Regions from separate parts of the Gorillibacterium terrae genome, predicted to be linked through region 1. Evidence: riboswitches for the same ligand, from Rfam matches in the RefSeq annotation. Region 1 holds a riboswitch; the other holds the start of a gene.
The links. A riboswitch is a leader RNA that binds a small molecule or an ion and turns the genes downstream of it on or off. The one in region 1 is predicted to bind S-adenosylmethionine.
Positions count from the first base shown of each region.

Region 2: it holds a riboswitch for S-adenosylmethionine, as region 1 does, so the genes downstream of both, metA (homoserine O-acetyltransferase MetA) here and ACSEXS_RS17510 (methionine ABC transporter ATP-binding protein) in region 1, are expected to answer to the same signal.

Region 1 covers NZ_JBPPGI010000005.1:118,870-126,701, forward strand. Annotated here, with positions in the region: gene ACSEXS_RS17465 (VanZ family protein) at 1-31, shown strand, start outside; gene ACSEXS_RS17470 (L,D-transpeptidase) at 193-531, opposite strand; gene ACSEXS_RS17475 (NfeD family protein) at 770-1,198, shown strand; gene ACSEXS_RS17480 (SPFH domain-containing protein) at 1,202-2,152, shown strand; gene ACSEXS_RS17485 (DUF2500 domain-containing protein) at 2,263-2,658, shown strand; gene udk (uridine kinase) at 2,763-3,377, opposite strand; gene ACSEXS_RS17495 (hypothetical protein) at 3,573-3,755, opposite strand; gene ACSEXS_RS17500 (MetQ/NlpA family ABC transporter substrate-binding protein) at 4,104-4,892, opposite strand; gene ACSEXS_RS17505 (methionine ABC transporter permease) at 4,951-5,595, opposite strand; gene ACSEXS_RS17510 (methionine ABC transporter ATP-binding protein) at 5,682-6,695, opposite strand; SAM riboswitch class I at 6,946-7,062, opposite strand; gene ACSEXS_RS17515 (YflT domain-containing protein) at 7,397-7,720, shown strand.
Region 2 covers NZ_JBPPGI010000001.1:803,717-811,548, reverse strand. Annotated here, with positions in the region: gene thrS (threonine--tRNA ligase) at 1-963, opposite strand, end outside; gene ytxC (sporulation protein YtxC) at 1,361-2,227, opposite strand; gene mqnC (cyclic dehypoxanthinyl futalosine synthase) at 2,336-3,475, opposite strand; gene ACSEXS_RS03350 (PLP-dependent transferase) at 3,601-4,776, opposite strand; gene ACSEXS_RS03345 (PLP-dependent transferase) at 4,779-5,948, opposite strand; gene metA (homoserine O-acetyltransferase MetA) at 5,969-6,880, opposite strand; SAM riboswitch class I at 6,966-7,092, opposite strand; gene ACSEXS_RS03335 (HAD family hydrolase) at 7,212-7,832, opposite strand, start outside.

The DNA of each region.
Region 1 (7,832 bases):
CAAAGACAGGAGTACCCCTTCTCCGCGATAGCGGCAGAATGGGGGAGGGCACTCCTTGGTATTCGTAACAGGTTCCTGACTAAAAGGAGACAAGGGATTCAGGGATTCTCCGTTACATGGGAAGATGGCGAGGTGCTGGTCGGTGCAAGACTTTTTCCATTGAAAGGAGAAGGCGAAACCTCTGTCCCTACGCTAGCTGCGGATGGTGACTCGGGTGCCGATGGAGACCTGCGAGGCCAACTCCAGCACATCGTTGTTGTACATGCGAATGCAGCCGTGCGAGACCAGATGTCCGATTGAGGACGGGTCGTTGGTGCCATGAATGCCGTAATGCGGCTTGGACAAGCCCATCCAGAAGACGCCGAAGGGGCCGCCCGGATTCGGGACCTTGTTGATGATCGAGAATTCGCCTTGGGGCGTAGCCGTTACCATGCGGCCGATCCCCACGGGAAAAGCCCGGATGACGGTATCGTCATCCAGCAGGTAGAGCTGACGGTCGGACAAGTCGATGATGATGCGGCGGGTAGGCATGGGAGAAGGAGCTCCTTTCGGATAAAGGGTATCGGTTGTTTTTGGAGTAGACGGAGCCGGCATTGATTTAAAGGATAGGGGGAGGTACATAAGAAAGGCGCCGGTGCTTTACCCTATGCGTGAACGGCAGACGGGGTACCGGGAAAGTTTTTGCTGGAAAATGCCGCAATTTTGAATACAATTGCCCTCTTTCCACGTATATATCGTATGTCTTACGCCAATGCGGAGGTGATGGGGGATGGAATGGATCATCTGGCTGGTGATTGCCGCTATTTTGCTGGTGGCGGAAGTGTTTACGTTGACGTTTTATTTGCTCTGGCTGGGAATCGGCGCTTTGGTCGGCGGTCTGATCTCGCTCGTGCTGCCGGATGCGTATCTGCTGCAGGTGGTGGTCGGCGGATTGACAGCGCTTGCGCTGACTGCTTTTACGAAGCCGCTCACGAAGAAGCTGCGGGCTTCCCGAGGGTTCCGCGACGCGATTGACGATCTGATCGGCAAGCAGGGCGTGGTCCTCGAAGGACCGGGGGAGAATGGACTCGGCATCGTCCGGATCGGCAACGAAACCTGGAGCGCACGCTCGGAAGGGCCGCTCGTTCCGGGAGATCCGGTGATTGTGGTACATCGCGGCAGTACGGTCGTTGAAGTGCAAAAATGGGAGGGAGTGTAGCGAATGAACAGTACGTTGATTATTGCGGTGGTTGTGGTGATCGTGGTTGTGGTGCTGGTGGCGATGACGGTCAAGGTCGTTCCGCAGCAGCGGGTCGGGGTCGTGGAACGATTGGGGAAATTCCACCGGCTGTTGACCCCGGGTCTCAATATCCTGATTCCGATCATCGAGCAGGTGCGCATCTATCACGACTTGCGGATTCAGCAGGCCAACGTGCCGCCGCAGATGGTCATCACCAAGGATAACGTCCAGGTGCAGATCGACAACATCATCTTCTATCAAGTCGTCGGTCCCGAGCAGGCCACGTACGGAATCCTAGACTATGTGTCCGGCGTGCGCAACATCACGACGGCGACGCTCCGGCAGATCATCGGCAAGATGGAGCTGGACGAAACCCTGTCCGGCCGGGAAAAGATCTCCGCCGAAATGCGCGTAGCCCTGGACGAAGCGACGGAGAAATGGGGCGTCCGCATCGAGCGCGTCGAGGTCGTCGACATCAAGCCGCCGATGGACATCCAGGAAGCGATGGATAAGCAGATGAAGGCGGAGCGCAGCAAGCGGGCCATCGTATTGGAGGCGGAAGCGGCGAAGCAGGACATGATCCTGCGCGCGGAAGGCGACAAGCAGAGCAAGATCCTCAAGGCCGAGGGCGAGCGGGAAGCCCGCATCCGCCAGGCGGAAGGGATTCGTCAGGCCACCGAGCTGGAAGCGCTCGGCCAGGCGAAGGCCATCCACTCCGTGGCGGAAGCCGAGAAGGCGCGGATCGAGCTCTTGAAGGAAGCCGGTCTCGACGAGAACGTGCTCGCCTACAAATCGTTCGAATCGCTGAACGAGATTGCCAAGGGCGCAGCCAACAAGGTCTTCCTGCCGACGGGAGCGATGGATACGCTCGCCAGCATGGGCGCGATTGGCGAGGTGTTTAAGGGAAAGAACAGCAAAGAAGGCGCGAAATAACCGATACCGACCGCTACCATCCGTAGAACATCTGCAGGCCAGGTCCTCGCTCAGTCAAAGGACCTGGCCTTTTGCATAGACACGGATGGAACGAAAGGAGGAAACGCAGGGTGAATTCATCGTTCGGAAGCACGGGCGGAGAGTGGCTTTTCAGAGGGATGCCGGCTTTTATCGTCATCATCTTCGTTGTCATTATCGGGACAATCCTGTTCGCGGTCATCCGCGGAGTGGGGGAATGGTCGCGCAACAACAGCATGCCGGTGCGGACCGAGCATGCGCGCCTCGTCAGCAAGCGAACCAATGTCAGCCACAGCATGGACCCGGACGGCACGGGGCCGATGACGTCGAGCACAAGCACAAGCTATTACGTCACGTATCAGATCGGCAGCGGCGAGCGGATGGAATTTGCGGTACGGGGCAATGAATACGGAATGCTGGCGCAGGGGGACGAGGGCGAGCTGACCTATCAGGGAACGCGATACCACGGGTTCCGGCGCTATCCCTAAGAAATCCCGGGCCTGGGCGGGGGGAGCAGACCTTAAAAAAACGCCCCTCCCGACGGGATGAGCGCTTGGTCAATCAAATCGGACGAATCTATGAGAACCGCCGTCTACAGATCGGAGAGGTACCGTTCGATGCGAGCCGTGATGAAGGAAATGCCGATCTCGTTCTCTCCGCCTTCGGGGATGATGATGTCGGCGTATTTTTTGGAAGGCTCGACGAATGCGTCATGCATGGGCTTGACCGAAAGCATGTACTGCTCGTGGACCGATTCGAGCGTGCGGGCGCGTTCGTTGATATCGCGGAGAATGCGCCGCAGGATGCGGACGTCCGATTCGGTGTCGACGAAGATTTTGATGTCCAGCATCTCACGCAGCTCCTTGTCCACCAGGACGTGCATGCCTTCGATGATCGTCACCGGCCGAACCTCGATCCGTTGGGTGCGGGGCGATCGGGTATGACTGGTGAAATCGTAGGTCGGCATGTCGATCGGGCTGCCGCCCTTCAACTGAACCAATTGCCGAATGAGCAGGGCGTTGTCGAACGAATCCGGATGATCGTAATTGATGCGCTTGCGTTCCTCGAAGGGCAGCGCGGAGCCGTCCGCGTAGTAATTGTCTTGGGAGATCAATGCCACATTGTGCGGCCCCAACTGCTGGGTGATGGCGCGGGCCACCGTGGATTTTCCCGAGCCGGTTCCCCCGGCAATCCCGATAATAAGCACGTAAATCCTCCTAATCTGTGCATGCATGTCTCAAATTGTAACATAGCCGGAGGAAGCCGGACAATACAAGGAAACGATTCTCAGAGCTCTGTCGAAAAATGGACAAATGAAAAACCCCGGAGCGGATTCCGGGGTTTGTGGGTTGGCGTTGTCACTCGGGTGTATGTACCGGGGGGTATGGATGCGGCCTCCGGATCAGACGGGAACCTTGATTTTGCTCATCTCCGTTTTGACGAGCTGGGTGAGTTCATCCTCGTATCCCTTGGTAATCCGGTATTTGCGGACAAAATCGTTCACGAATTGCCGGGCGTCCTTCGGCTGGTAGATGCGGGCAAGTTCAATCAGGCTTTGCTTGACTTCATCGGTTTTTTTGGCCACAACGGTTTCCTCCCCATGAATCGCAGAATTGGTGCCTGTATCTCTAAGATATACATGCTGACGCGCGCTTAGAAATCATTACCCGAATCCGGCCCTTTCAAACCGTTGCCTCATTGTATCATATTTGCCCCTGGCGTTGGGTGATTTGTGCGAAAATTAAGAAAATAGTCTCAAATGAGAAACCGCCCGGTCCAGCGGGACACGGGCGGCTTAAGGAAGTCTGCGATAAGCCGGCGACCGTACTGCCAATGCGGCTTGCAGCTTCGGCTGCGGATCGAGACGGGTTGAACGGTGAGGGACATTCCGGGCGGCGGCCGCAGAACCGGTCCGACCGCGCAAGCTGCCGAATCAGAACGCGGGCACGATGGCTTCGCCGTACTTCTCTTGGATGAACTTCTTCACCTCGTCGGAGTTCAGCGCCTTGGCGAGCTTCTGGAGGGCCTCCGAGTCCTTGTTGTCTTCGCGGGAGACGAGAATGTTCACATAGGGCGAGTCTTTGTCCTCCAGGACGAGGGCGTCCTTGGTCGGCGACAGATTGGCTGCGAGCGCATAGTTGGTGTTGATGACGGCGGCGTCGACTTCGTCCAGGCTGCGCGGGATCATCGCAGCGTCCAGCGGTTTAAAGGTGAGGTTCTTGGCATTCTGGGTGATGTCCTTCTCGGTCGCCGAGTAGCCGACGCCGTCCTTCAGTTGGATCAGGCCGGCCTTGGCGATAAGCAGCAGGGCGCGGCTGAAGTTGCTGGGATCGTTCGGTACGGCGATGGTCGCTCCGTCCTTCAGCTCATCGAGCTTGGTTACCTTGCGGGAATAGAGGCCGATCGGTTCGATGTGCACACCGGTGACTTCCACCAGCTTGAGCCCGCGCTCCTTGTTCTGCTGCTCCAGGTAAGGGATGTGCTGGAAGAAGTTCGCGTCGAGCTGCTTTTCGGCGACTTGGGTGTTCGGCAGCACGTAATCGTTGAAGACCTTCACCTCCAGCTTGACGCCTTCCTTGGCGAGAATCGGCTTCAGGTGCTCCAGAATCTCGGCATGCGGGACGGCGGTCGCTCCGACCTTGAGCGTATCCTCCGATTTCCCGCAAGCGCCGAGGCTTACGGCGAGAACGAGCGATGCGGCGACGGTCAACCATTTTTTCATAGAAACCCCTCCAATGAATGTGATGAACTGATTTATCTGGTCGGCCGGGTGGTCAGGCTCACTTGCGGATATACCGCCGGACGAGCCGGTCCCCGGCCGTTTGCAGCAGCTGGACCAGGATGATGAGGATAAGGACCGTGACGATCAGGACGCCGGGCTGGAAGCCGTAATATCCGAAGCGGATCGCCAGGTCGCCGAGCCCGCCTGCGCCGACGGCGCCGGCCATCGCCGTGTAGGAAACCAGGTTGACGGCGGTGATGGTCACGGCGGCGATCAGGCCGGGGCGGGATTCCGGCAGCAGCACCCGCAGGATGATCTGCAGGCGGCTCGCGCCCATCGCCTGCGACGCTTCGATCACGCCGCGGTCGACCTCGCGCAGCGTCGTCTCCACGAGGCGGGCGAAGAATGGGGCGGCGGCGATGACGAGCGGCGGAATCGCCCCCGGCACGTCGATCGTGGTGCCGACGAGCAGCTTGGTGAGCGGGAAGGCGACGATCATCAGGATGATGAACGGGACCGAGCGCAGGATGTTGACGACAAAGGACAGCACCGCGTAGAGCGGGCGGTTCTGCAACAGCTGGCCGGGCGCGGTCAGGAACAGCAGGATGCCGAGCGGGAGTCCGATCACCGCGGTGAACAGGACCGAGATGCCGAGCATCAGCAGGGTGGAGATGACGCCCCCGCCGATCTGGGACCAGTCGATCGCGGCATACCACTCTTGGAGCTTGCCGCCGTTTGCCGCGAGGGCGGCGACGGCAGCATAGGCGGATGGAAACCCTAACTCTCCGTTCACAGCGTCTCCACCTCCACTCCGCGGCTCTGCAGCAGCCGGGCGGTCTCCTTAATCTGGGCGGGCGTGCCGTCCAGGTTGACGACAAGCTGACCGTAAGGGGTATCCTTCATGCGGGAGATGGTGCCCTGCAGGATGGCGAAGGAGGTGCCGGTCTCGCGCATCGTCTCGAAGAGCACCGGTTCGTAGGTCTTCTCGCCGACGAAGGTCAGCCGGATGATGTTGCGTTTGCCCGCCGCTTTCTCGCGTTCAAGGGTATCCCTTAGCTCCGCCGACTCTTCGACCTGCTCGATGAACTCGCGCGTCGTCGGATGCTGCGGTCGCAGGAACACATCCAGCACCGGCCCGCTCTCCACGATCCGGCCGGCCTGAATCACGGCGAGCCGGTCGCATACCTGGCGGATGACGTGCATCTCGTGCGTGATGAGCACGATGGTCAGCCCGAACCGCCGGTTGATGTCCTTGAGCAGCGCGAGGATCGAGGCGGTCGTCTGCGGGTCGAGCGCCGAGGTGGCCTCGTCGCAAAGCAGCACCTGCGGATCGGCCGCGAGCGCTCGGGCAATGCCGACGCGCTGCTTCTGGCCGCCGGAGAGCTGGGCGGGGTACTTGTTCCGCTGCTCCTCCAGCCCGACCAGTTGGACCAGCTCGCTAACGCGGCGGTCGATCTCCTCCTTCGGCCGCTTCGCCAGGCGGAGCGGGAAAGCGATGTTGTCCGCTACCGTGGCGGAGGACAGCAGGTTGAAGTGCTGGAAGATCATGCCGATCTTCCGGCGGCTGGCCTGCAGCTCGCGCTCGGGCAGGGAGGTGAGATCGGTGCCGCCGACGAGGACGCGGCCTTCGGTCGGCCGCTCCAGGAGGTTGATACAGCGGATCAGCGTGCTCTTGCCCGCGCCGGAATGGCCGATGATGCCGAAGATTTCCCCCGGCTCCACGGCGAGGTTGATATCGGTCAGCGCGGGCACCGCGGCGCCCTTGACCGTGAACTGCTTGGAAACGTGCTCGAGACGGATCAAAGCGGAGACGTCCTTTCTTGATAAAACTTGGTAATCGCATCGAAATGGACGGAATTAAACCTGCGAGAATTCCTCGGGCCTTGCAAGGCCGGGTTTTGTTGGCCTGAGCTTTGCCGGCTGGGTCCCGGTTCTGAGCCTTTTAGCCCGGTTCCGCCAGAGTTTTGCCAAACGGGGTTTGCCGGATCAGGATGCAAAAAGGCCCCTTTTTCCTATGAAAAAAGGGCCTTGGATGATTGCTCTCTCGGGTCCCTTCTCATTGGCCGGAGCGAATGCTCCGCAGGAATTGGCACCAATTTTCCCGTCCGAACCGGACGAGACGGTTGCCGTGGCATCGTCGGGCCTTTCCCTCCGCCACTCTTAATAAGAAGTACCATTGCTATTCAGTTAGTAACTCTTTCGGTGAACCGAATAAGCTATAGCTAGGAGTATATAACACACCCCGCGAATCTGTCAACGGGTGTGATCTTTCCAGTACATATTCCACTGCTCGGGCGGGCCCAGTCGGTTCGTTTTCCGGGTGTACTTTTGATGGGATTAAAGGAGCGGGCTCATGCGGGGTAACCGGATTAAAGCGGAGGACGCTAAGATAGTTGCAGATTGAGGCATTCTCTGTTTCAACCCTTTGCTTCCCGGGTAAGGTTACCTCGTGCTTTTCTTCCGGCAAGGATTTACCCACTCACTGGCTAAGGAGGAGATTCGCAATGGCAACGGAAGTGAAAGTGGCGGCAACGCTCGAGGAAGCCCGGGAAGCCGTTCAGGCCTTCAGCACGGCAGGGTATGGCCGAGATCACGTTTATGTCTTAACCCATGACGGGGAAGGGACCGATTTTGTCGCCTACCAGACCGGCGCGAACGAGCCTGGCGTGAAGGAAGAGGGCTTTATGAACGCCCTCGCCAATCTGTTCCGCTCCAAGGGCGATCAGCTCCGATCGAAGCTGGAAAGTCTGGGCGTCGGCGAAGCGGAAGCGGCCGATCTGGAAAATGAGCTGGACATGGGCAAAATCGTCGTGGTGGCGAGCCGATAGGGCCGTCGCGCGAAAGAGAGCCGGGAACCGTCGAACGTCCGGCGCATTAATTGCTATAGGTTATGAACTCTTCGGCTGCCCTGTCCTCATGAGGGCACCCAAGGTGCGGCGG
Region 2 (7,832 bases), on a different contig from region 1:
GAACATGTCCTCCTGATAGTGATCCCAGTGTCCGGAAATCTTATACAGCTCCACATTGGCCAGCACCGGCGTATAGACGTGGCTGTAGCCGAGCCGCTCCTCCAGATCGACGATATAGCGTTCCATGGTGCGGCGCAGCTTGGCTCCGGCCGGCAGCCAGATCGGCAGGCCCTGTCCGACCTCGCGCGAAAAGGTGAAGATTTTCAGCTCCTTGCCCAGCTTGCGGTGGTCGCGCTTCTTGGCTTCCTCCAGCAGGAAGAGATGCTCGTCCAGTTCGGCCTTCTTGGCAAACGCCGTGCCGTAGATGCGCTGGAGCATCTTGTTCTTGGCGTCTCCCCGCCAGTAAGCGCCGGCCACGTTCAGCAGCTTGAAGGCCTTGATCCGGCCGGTCGAGGGAACGTGCGGACCGCGGCACAGGTCGAAGAATTCGCCCTGGTCGTAGATGCTGATGACGGAATCCTCCGGCAGATCGGTGATCAGCTCAACCTTCAGCGGATCGCCGAGCTGCTCATAGATCCGCAGCGCCTGCTCGCGGGAAACCTCGCGGCGGGTGATCGGCAGGTTTTCCTTGACGATCTTGTCCATTTCCTTCTCGATCTTGGCCAGGTCTTCCGAGGAAATCGGCGTGTCCAGATCAATATCGTAGTAGAACCCGTCTTCGATCACGGGCCCGACGCCCAGATGCACATTCTCCGCCCCATATAGGCGCTTGATCGCCTGCGCCATCAGATGCGCGGTGCTGTGCCGCATGATGAAGAGCCCGTCCGGGCTGTCCAGCGTCACGATCTCCACCGCCGCGTCTTCCGTAACCGGCGTTGTCAGGTCCACCAGCTTGCCGTTCACCTTGCCGCCCACCGCATTCTTCTTCAATCCCGCACTGATCGATTCGGCGATCGATTCCACGGTTACGCCGGCCGCATATTCGCGCACCGCGCCGTCCGGCAGCGTCACTTTGATTACCATCCCTCAAGCACTCCTTTGTCGTGTTAGGCTAAATAAACATAAAAAACACGCTTCGTCCCCAGGGACGAGCGCGTGTTGGTCTCGTGGTTCCACCCTACTTTGACAGCGTCCGTCCGCATTCGAAAGCCGCTGTCCTCTGGCATCCGGTACCGGGGATGAACCGGCGGCGGATACTGACCGAGGGCAGCCGTCTTTCGGCCGCATGTCGGCGTTCCCAGCCGCTGCTGCAAAGGGGTAAATCCGCCGCCCTCCGGAAGAGGCTTCCACCCGTGCCTCTCTCTCTGAACCGTATGCGGAAGATTCGTGTCTTTGGTCAACGCGTTTTGCTTGTGGCACTTACTATTATTATAAAAACGGCTCCGCCGGAAGTCAACTTCGACCCCGCGGAGCGCCCCGATTATTTGGCGATGCTGTCGCAAAGAATCACCCGGTCCTCGAAGATCTGGCGGATGGTTCGAATCACCTGTGCTTCCGGAAACCCCGTATGGATGTAAATCCGTTCCGGCGCCATGGTGATAAGCGAGCTTACGATCAGGTCCTCGAAGTTGAGCTCCTTCTCCAGCGTCTCATAGGAGATGCCTTCCGACCTCACCGGCTCGAGCGCCTCCATTTTGTCGTCGAGCAGCTCGAATTCGGAGCCGCCGCGATGCAGAACATGAACCGAAGGGATTTTCACCTGCTGGACCAAGACGAAATATTTGAGCAGGGCGATGAATTCCTGGTACTGCTTATCCATGAGATACTCATCCACGGCGTAATCGGCCGTTTCCTTCAATTCCTTGCGGTACCCGGCCAAGCGGAATTCCATCACGCCTTCGACGTTGACGATCCCATGCGTCTGCAGGCAGTCCTCGATCGCGTCGGCCAATTCCTTGAACAGACGAATCGCCTGCGTTTTCCTGCGGGCCGGCTCCTCCCCCGATTCGCCCGGCAAACGGCAGTACGCCAGGAGCTTCTCGAGATCGGACTCGGTCTTGTACCGGTATTCGCGGGCAAAAATTTGCTTCAGAAGCGCGTCCTCTTCGTCTTCCAAGATGAACCGGGCGACGGCGCGGGCGAGCTCGCGCCGGACCCGCTTGCGCTCCGCCGCGCTCCATTTGTCTTCCCCGATGCGGGAGCAGCGAAACAGGCGGTGGCCGGCATAGGCCTCCATATCGAGCGAGACGAGAAAGGACAGCGTCCCGATCTGCTGAACAAGCTTTTCCCGAAGCTTACCGGCTCTCGCGTCCGGGCCCTTCATGAGCGCGATCCTGAACTGATCCAAGCGTAAGCACCCCCCGGGCCTTATCGGTCTTGCGACACAATAAAGTATATGGCCCGGGGGGTGGCGATATACAACCAAGTATTTGGCAGGAAAACGGCGGTTAGCGGATCAATTTTGCATGATGAAGTCCTTCTCCACCGCCGAATCCTCCTGGAAGGTGCGGAGAATCTCGTAGCGGGTGTTGCGCTGGGCGGGAATCTTGCCCGCCTCGCGAATCAGCGCAAGCGTCGAGCCGATGTTGACCTTGTGCGTAGTTCCGGCGGCGGACACGACATTCTCCTCGATCATGGTGCTGCCGAAGTCGTTGCAGCCGTAGGAGAGCGTGAGCTTGCCGATCTCCGGTCCCATCGTTACCCAAGAGGCTTGGAAATTCGGGATATTGTCGAGGAAGATGCGGCTGATCGCCAGCGTCTTCAGGTACTCCTCAGGGGTCGCCTTTTCCGTCTTGCTCATGTTGGTGTTGTCCGGCTGGAAGGTCCAGGGGATAAACGCGAGAAACCCGGGTGTCGGATGGCCCGCGCGCTGCGTGCGGTCTTGGGCGTCGCGGATGCGCTCCATATGCAGGACCCGCTCCTCCAGCGATTCTCCGAAGCCGATCACCATCGTTCCCGTCGTGCTCATCCCGACGGAGTGGGCGGTCTCCATCACCCGCATCCAGTCGGTCCACGAGCCCTTCTTCCGGCTGATCTTGCTGCGGGTCCGGTCGTCGAGAATCTCCGCTCCGCCTCCCGGCAGCGAATCCAGTCCGGCGGCATGCAGGTCGCGGACGACCTGCACAAGCGTCAGCCCGTCCGATACCTCCTGCATCTTCAGGATTTCCGCCGGGGAGAACGAGTGCATGGTGATACCGGGGAACCGTTCCTTAATCGCCTTCAGCAGATCGGTGTAATACCGGAAGGGAAGCTCCGGGTTCGTCCCGCCCTGCATGAGGATTTCGGTTCCGCCAACGTCGAGGGTCTCCTGGATTTTGCGGAAAATGGTCTCGTCGGGAAGCACGTAGCCCTCCGGAGAACCGGGCGGGCGGTAGAAGGCGCAAAACCGGCAATAGGTATCGCAAATATTGGTATAGTTGATGTTTCGGCCAATGACGAAGGTCGCCACCGGATCGGGATGCCATTTTTGCATGATTCGGTTGGCCGTGTGGCCCAGCTTCTCGATTTCGTCCGACTCAAACAGGGTGATTCCGTCCTCGACGGTCAATCGTTCCCCGAGTAAAGCCCGGGCTAAAATGTGATCCACTTTCTTCATCTCGCGTCTGTCCCCTCTCCCGAAAGCTTGTCGGAAATGTGTCCAACCCTACGTTTCTATGGTAGCACATCCCAGGTCCGGGCGTCGAACGGGACGACTTAACGGAGAAGGCGAACCGATTCGGGTTAGCGGGCCAGGGCCTGCTCCAAGTCGGCAATCAGGTCGTCCGCATCCTCGAGCCCCACGGAGAAGCGCAGGAGTCCGTCGCCGATCCCGCGGGCATGGCGGACTTCCTGCGGCATGGACGCATGCGACATGAGCGCCGGATACGACAGGATGCTTTCCACGGCGCCGAGGCTGACGGCCACGAGCGGCAGACGAACCTTGTCCATCAACCGCCGTGCGGCTTCGCCGCTGCCGGTGTCAAAGGAGACGACCGCCCCGTAGCCGCTGGACTGGCGTTCGTGGATTTCGCGTCCCGGATGGTCCGCAAGCCCGGGATAATAGACCCGCGCGATATCGGGGCGCTCCGCCAGCCAGGCGGCCAGCTTGCGCGCGCTGCGCTCGGAGTGCTCCATCCGCGCCTGAAGCGTCTTCATCCCGCGCATGAGCAGCCAGGAATCCTGCACGCCGAGCACCGAGCCGAGGCTGTTCTGCAGCATTTTCAGCCGGACCGCGATGTTCTCGTCCGCCGCCACGGCGAGTCCGGCGAGCAGGTCGCTGTGGCCGCCGAGGAACTTGGTTGCGCTGTGCAGCACGACATCCACTCCCTGCTCGATCGGGCGCTGATGGTAAGGGGTCATGAAGGTGTTGTCGAGCAGAGTGAGCAGGCCGCACTCCTTGGCCCAGGCGGCGACCGCCGCCACATCGGTAATCTTCAGCGTCGGGTTGGAGGGCGTCTCCATATAGACCGCCTTGGTATTGTCCTTCAAGGCCGCCCTCACGGCGTCCAGATCGGTCATGTCGACGAAGGTCGTCTCAATCCCGAGCCGGCTGGCGACGACGGTGAGAAACCGGTACGTACCGCCGTAGACGTCTTCGGTGCAGATCAGGTGATCGCCCGCGGACAGCAGCAGGAAGGCGGTGGAAATCGCCGCCATCCCGGAGGCGAAGGCGAAGCCGCGCACGCCGCCCTCCAGCCCGGCGATATAATCCTCCAGCGCTTGGCGGGTCGGATTGCCGGAGCGGGTATAGTCGTACTGCGGCGGCGCGTCGATCGAGGCGTGATGGAAGGTCGAGGCCTGATACAGCGGGACGCTGGAGGCGCCGGTTGCTTGGTCGACCTCGGCTCCGAAATGGATCAGACGGGTGGCGAATTGATCCCCGGTCTTCGAGGTGCGGCGTTCTTCGGAATGGCTCATGGTCAGCGGTCCCCTTTCGCGTGCAATTCGGCTTCCGCCGCGGCGAGCGCCTGGCCGAGGTCGGCGATCAGGTCGTCGGCGTGCTCGATGCCGACCGAGAAGCGCAGCAGCCGGTCATCGACGCCGACCCGCCTGCGTATGTCCTCGGGAATGTCGGCATGCGTCTGCACGGCCGGATACGTCATCAGCGATTCGACGCCGCCCAGGCTCTCGGCGAAGGCGATCAGCTTGATGTGGCGCAGGATCGGCTCGACGAGACCGGCCTCCTTCACCTTGAAGGAGAAGATGCCGGTGTTGCCCGAAGCCTGACGCCGCTGGATCTCGTAACCGGGGTGGTCGGGCAGGCCGGGATGGAACACCTCGGCGATCAGCGGATGCGCCTGCAGGTACCGGGCGACGGTAAGCGCATTCGCCTCATGGCGCTCCATCCGGAGCGCGAGCGTCTTCATGCCGCGGATGAGCAGCCACGAATCCTGCGGGCCGAGGACCGCCCCGTACGAATTGTGCAGGAAGCCCATCCGCTCGGACAGCTCCTTGCCCTTGGTCACGATCAGCCCGGCGAGCACATCGTTGTGCCCGCCGAGGTATTTCGTGGCGCTGTGGACGACGACATCCGCTCCCAGCGTAAGCGGACGCTGGAAGAAGGGGGTGAGCAGGGTGTTGTCGACGATGGTGAGGAGCCCGTGCCGCTTCGCCCAGGCGCTCACCTCGGTCAAATCGGTGACCATCATCAGCGGATTGGTCGGCGTCTCGATCAGCACCGCCTTGGTCGCGGAACATCGGTGCTCTTCAAGCGCGGCCAAATCGTTCGTATCGACGTAGCTCGCGTTGACGCCGAACCGGGTCATGATCTGCTCCAGCAGGCGGAAGGTGCCGCCGTACAGATCGAGCGACACGAGCAGATGGTCGCCCTGCTGAAACAGCGCGAACACCGTCGTGAGCGCCGCCATGCCGGAGCTCGTGGCGAAGCCGGCGTCGCCGCTTTCGAGCTCGGCCGCCGCTTGCTCCAGCACGGTGCGGGTCGGGCTTTTGGTGCGCGAATAATCGAACCCGGTGCTTTGTCCGAGCGCCGGATGCCGGAACGCGGTGGAATGGTAGATCGGGAAATTGACGGCTCCCGTGCCGGGTTCGCTGATCGAACCAATCTGGGCGAGGCGGCTTTCGATTTTCATGGGCGGATTCCTCTCCTGTCTTATATGCTCCAGTCGAACGGCGTTTCCTGATAGACATAATAATTCAACCAATTGGAGAACAGCAGGTTCGCGTGTCCCCTCCACAGGGTCATCGGTTCGCGTTCGGGATCGTTGCCCGGGTAATAATGGCTCGGAATCCGGACGTCCATGCCCTTGGCGATATCGCGGTCATACTCCCACTTGAGCGTGTATGGGTCGTATTCGGAGTGGCCGGTCACGAAGATCTCGCGCCCGTCCCGCGCGGTTACGAGATAGACCCCCGATTCCTCGGATTCCGACAGGATGGTCAGCTCGGGAGCCTTCTCGATATCCTCGCGGCGGACCTCCGTGTGCCGGGATTGCGGGACATAGAATACGTCATCGAAGCCGCGCAAAAGCTTCACATTGCGGCGGGTGACCGTATGCGGGAAGACGCCGAACATCTTTTCCGGGAGCGGATGCTTGGGTACGCCATAATGGTGGTAGAGGCCGGCCTGAGCGGCCCAACAGATATACAGCGTCGAAGTGACATGATCTCTCGCCCAGCTCATGATCTCTTGAAGCTCCTGCCAGTAATTCACTTCCTCGAAGGGCAGCGTCTCGACCGGCGCGCCGGTGATGATCATTCCATCCCAGAATTGGCCGCGGATGTCCTCGAAGGTTTGGTAAAAGGCGTCGAGGTGCTCGCTCGAGGTATTCTTGGATTGATGCGTCTTCGGATGAAGCAGCACGGCTTCGACTTGCAGCGGCGTGTTGCCGATGAGCCGGAGCAGTTGGGTCTCGGTCGTCTCCTTGTTCGGCATCAGGTTCAGGATGGCGATCTTGAGGGGGCGGATGTCTTGGTGGAATGCTCGGGATTCATCCATGACAAAGATATTTTCCCCGCTTAGAATTTCTTTGGCGGGCAAGTGGTCGGGAACTTTAATCGGCACATCCTTCACTCCTTGTCGTCATGTAAAAATAAAAGGCCTTTCTCGATAGAGAAAGGCCGCTCGTCACCACTGGTTCGCGTGTCCTCTCTCATCTCTCAGATCCGCGCTTCTTCCGCGTTCTGCAAGAATTAGCACCGTGCGCCCCCTTGCGAAAAGGTTTGCCGGTTGCCGGGTGTCATCGGGCTCGTCCCTACACCTACTCTTGATAAGAGCAACAACTTATTCAATTGTTCTGAAAATTAACTTTACTGTAATGGAAAAAGACCCGGGCGTCAAGCAAAACGTGAAGGGTTCTCTGCGGCTGTGCCCGCAGCTTGTCCGGCTTCTTGCTTCACGATCGGCCTGCCTCGGCCGTCTGCAGGAGGCCCTCCAGCTCCAGCAAGGAGAATACCGTAAAGTCGGGCTCCGCCCCCTGCGTCCAAACGCTGCCGGTCCGATTGATCCAGCAGGTCCGAATCCCTTCCCGGCGCGCGCCGAGAACATCGCTGACCGAATCGCCGATATGCAGAATCTCGCTTGGTTGCACTCCGTAGTACCGGATGACTTCTTTAAACATCCGATTGCGGTCGTCGTTCTTGTACGAACGGTGCTCCTCCGACGTAAACAGCTTGATTCCGTAAGCTGCGCAGAAATCGGGGATCATCGCCTCATCGGCGTCGCTCACGATGCACACCTTCCGGGTGTTCATCAGCTTTCCCAGAAACTCCGCCGTCTCTTCATAAAAAGGCGCCGCCCGGTGCTCGCGGAACAGAATATCGACGGCTTCCTCCGCATCAAAGCTTCGTCCGGTCTCGGCGAAGTAGGCTGCAAAGCTGCGTCCGTATACCTCCTGCAAGGAGACGAACGCGCCGGATGTGTGACTCAGGGCCCACTGATCGAAAAAGTGACCCCGCAGCGCCCCTGCGCAAGTCTCCGCCAGGGACGGGGCATAGTCGCCCTGCAGAATCGGCTT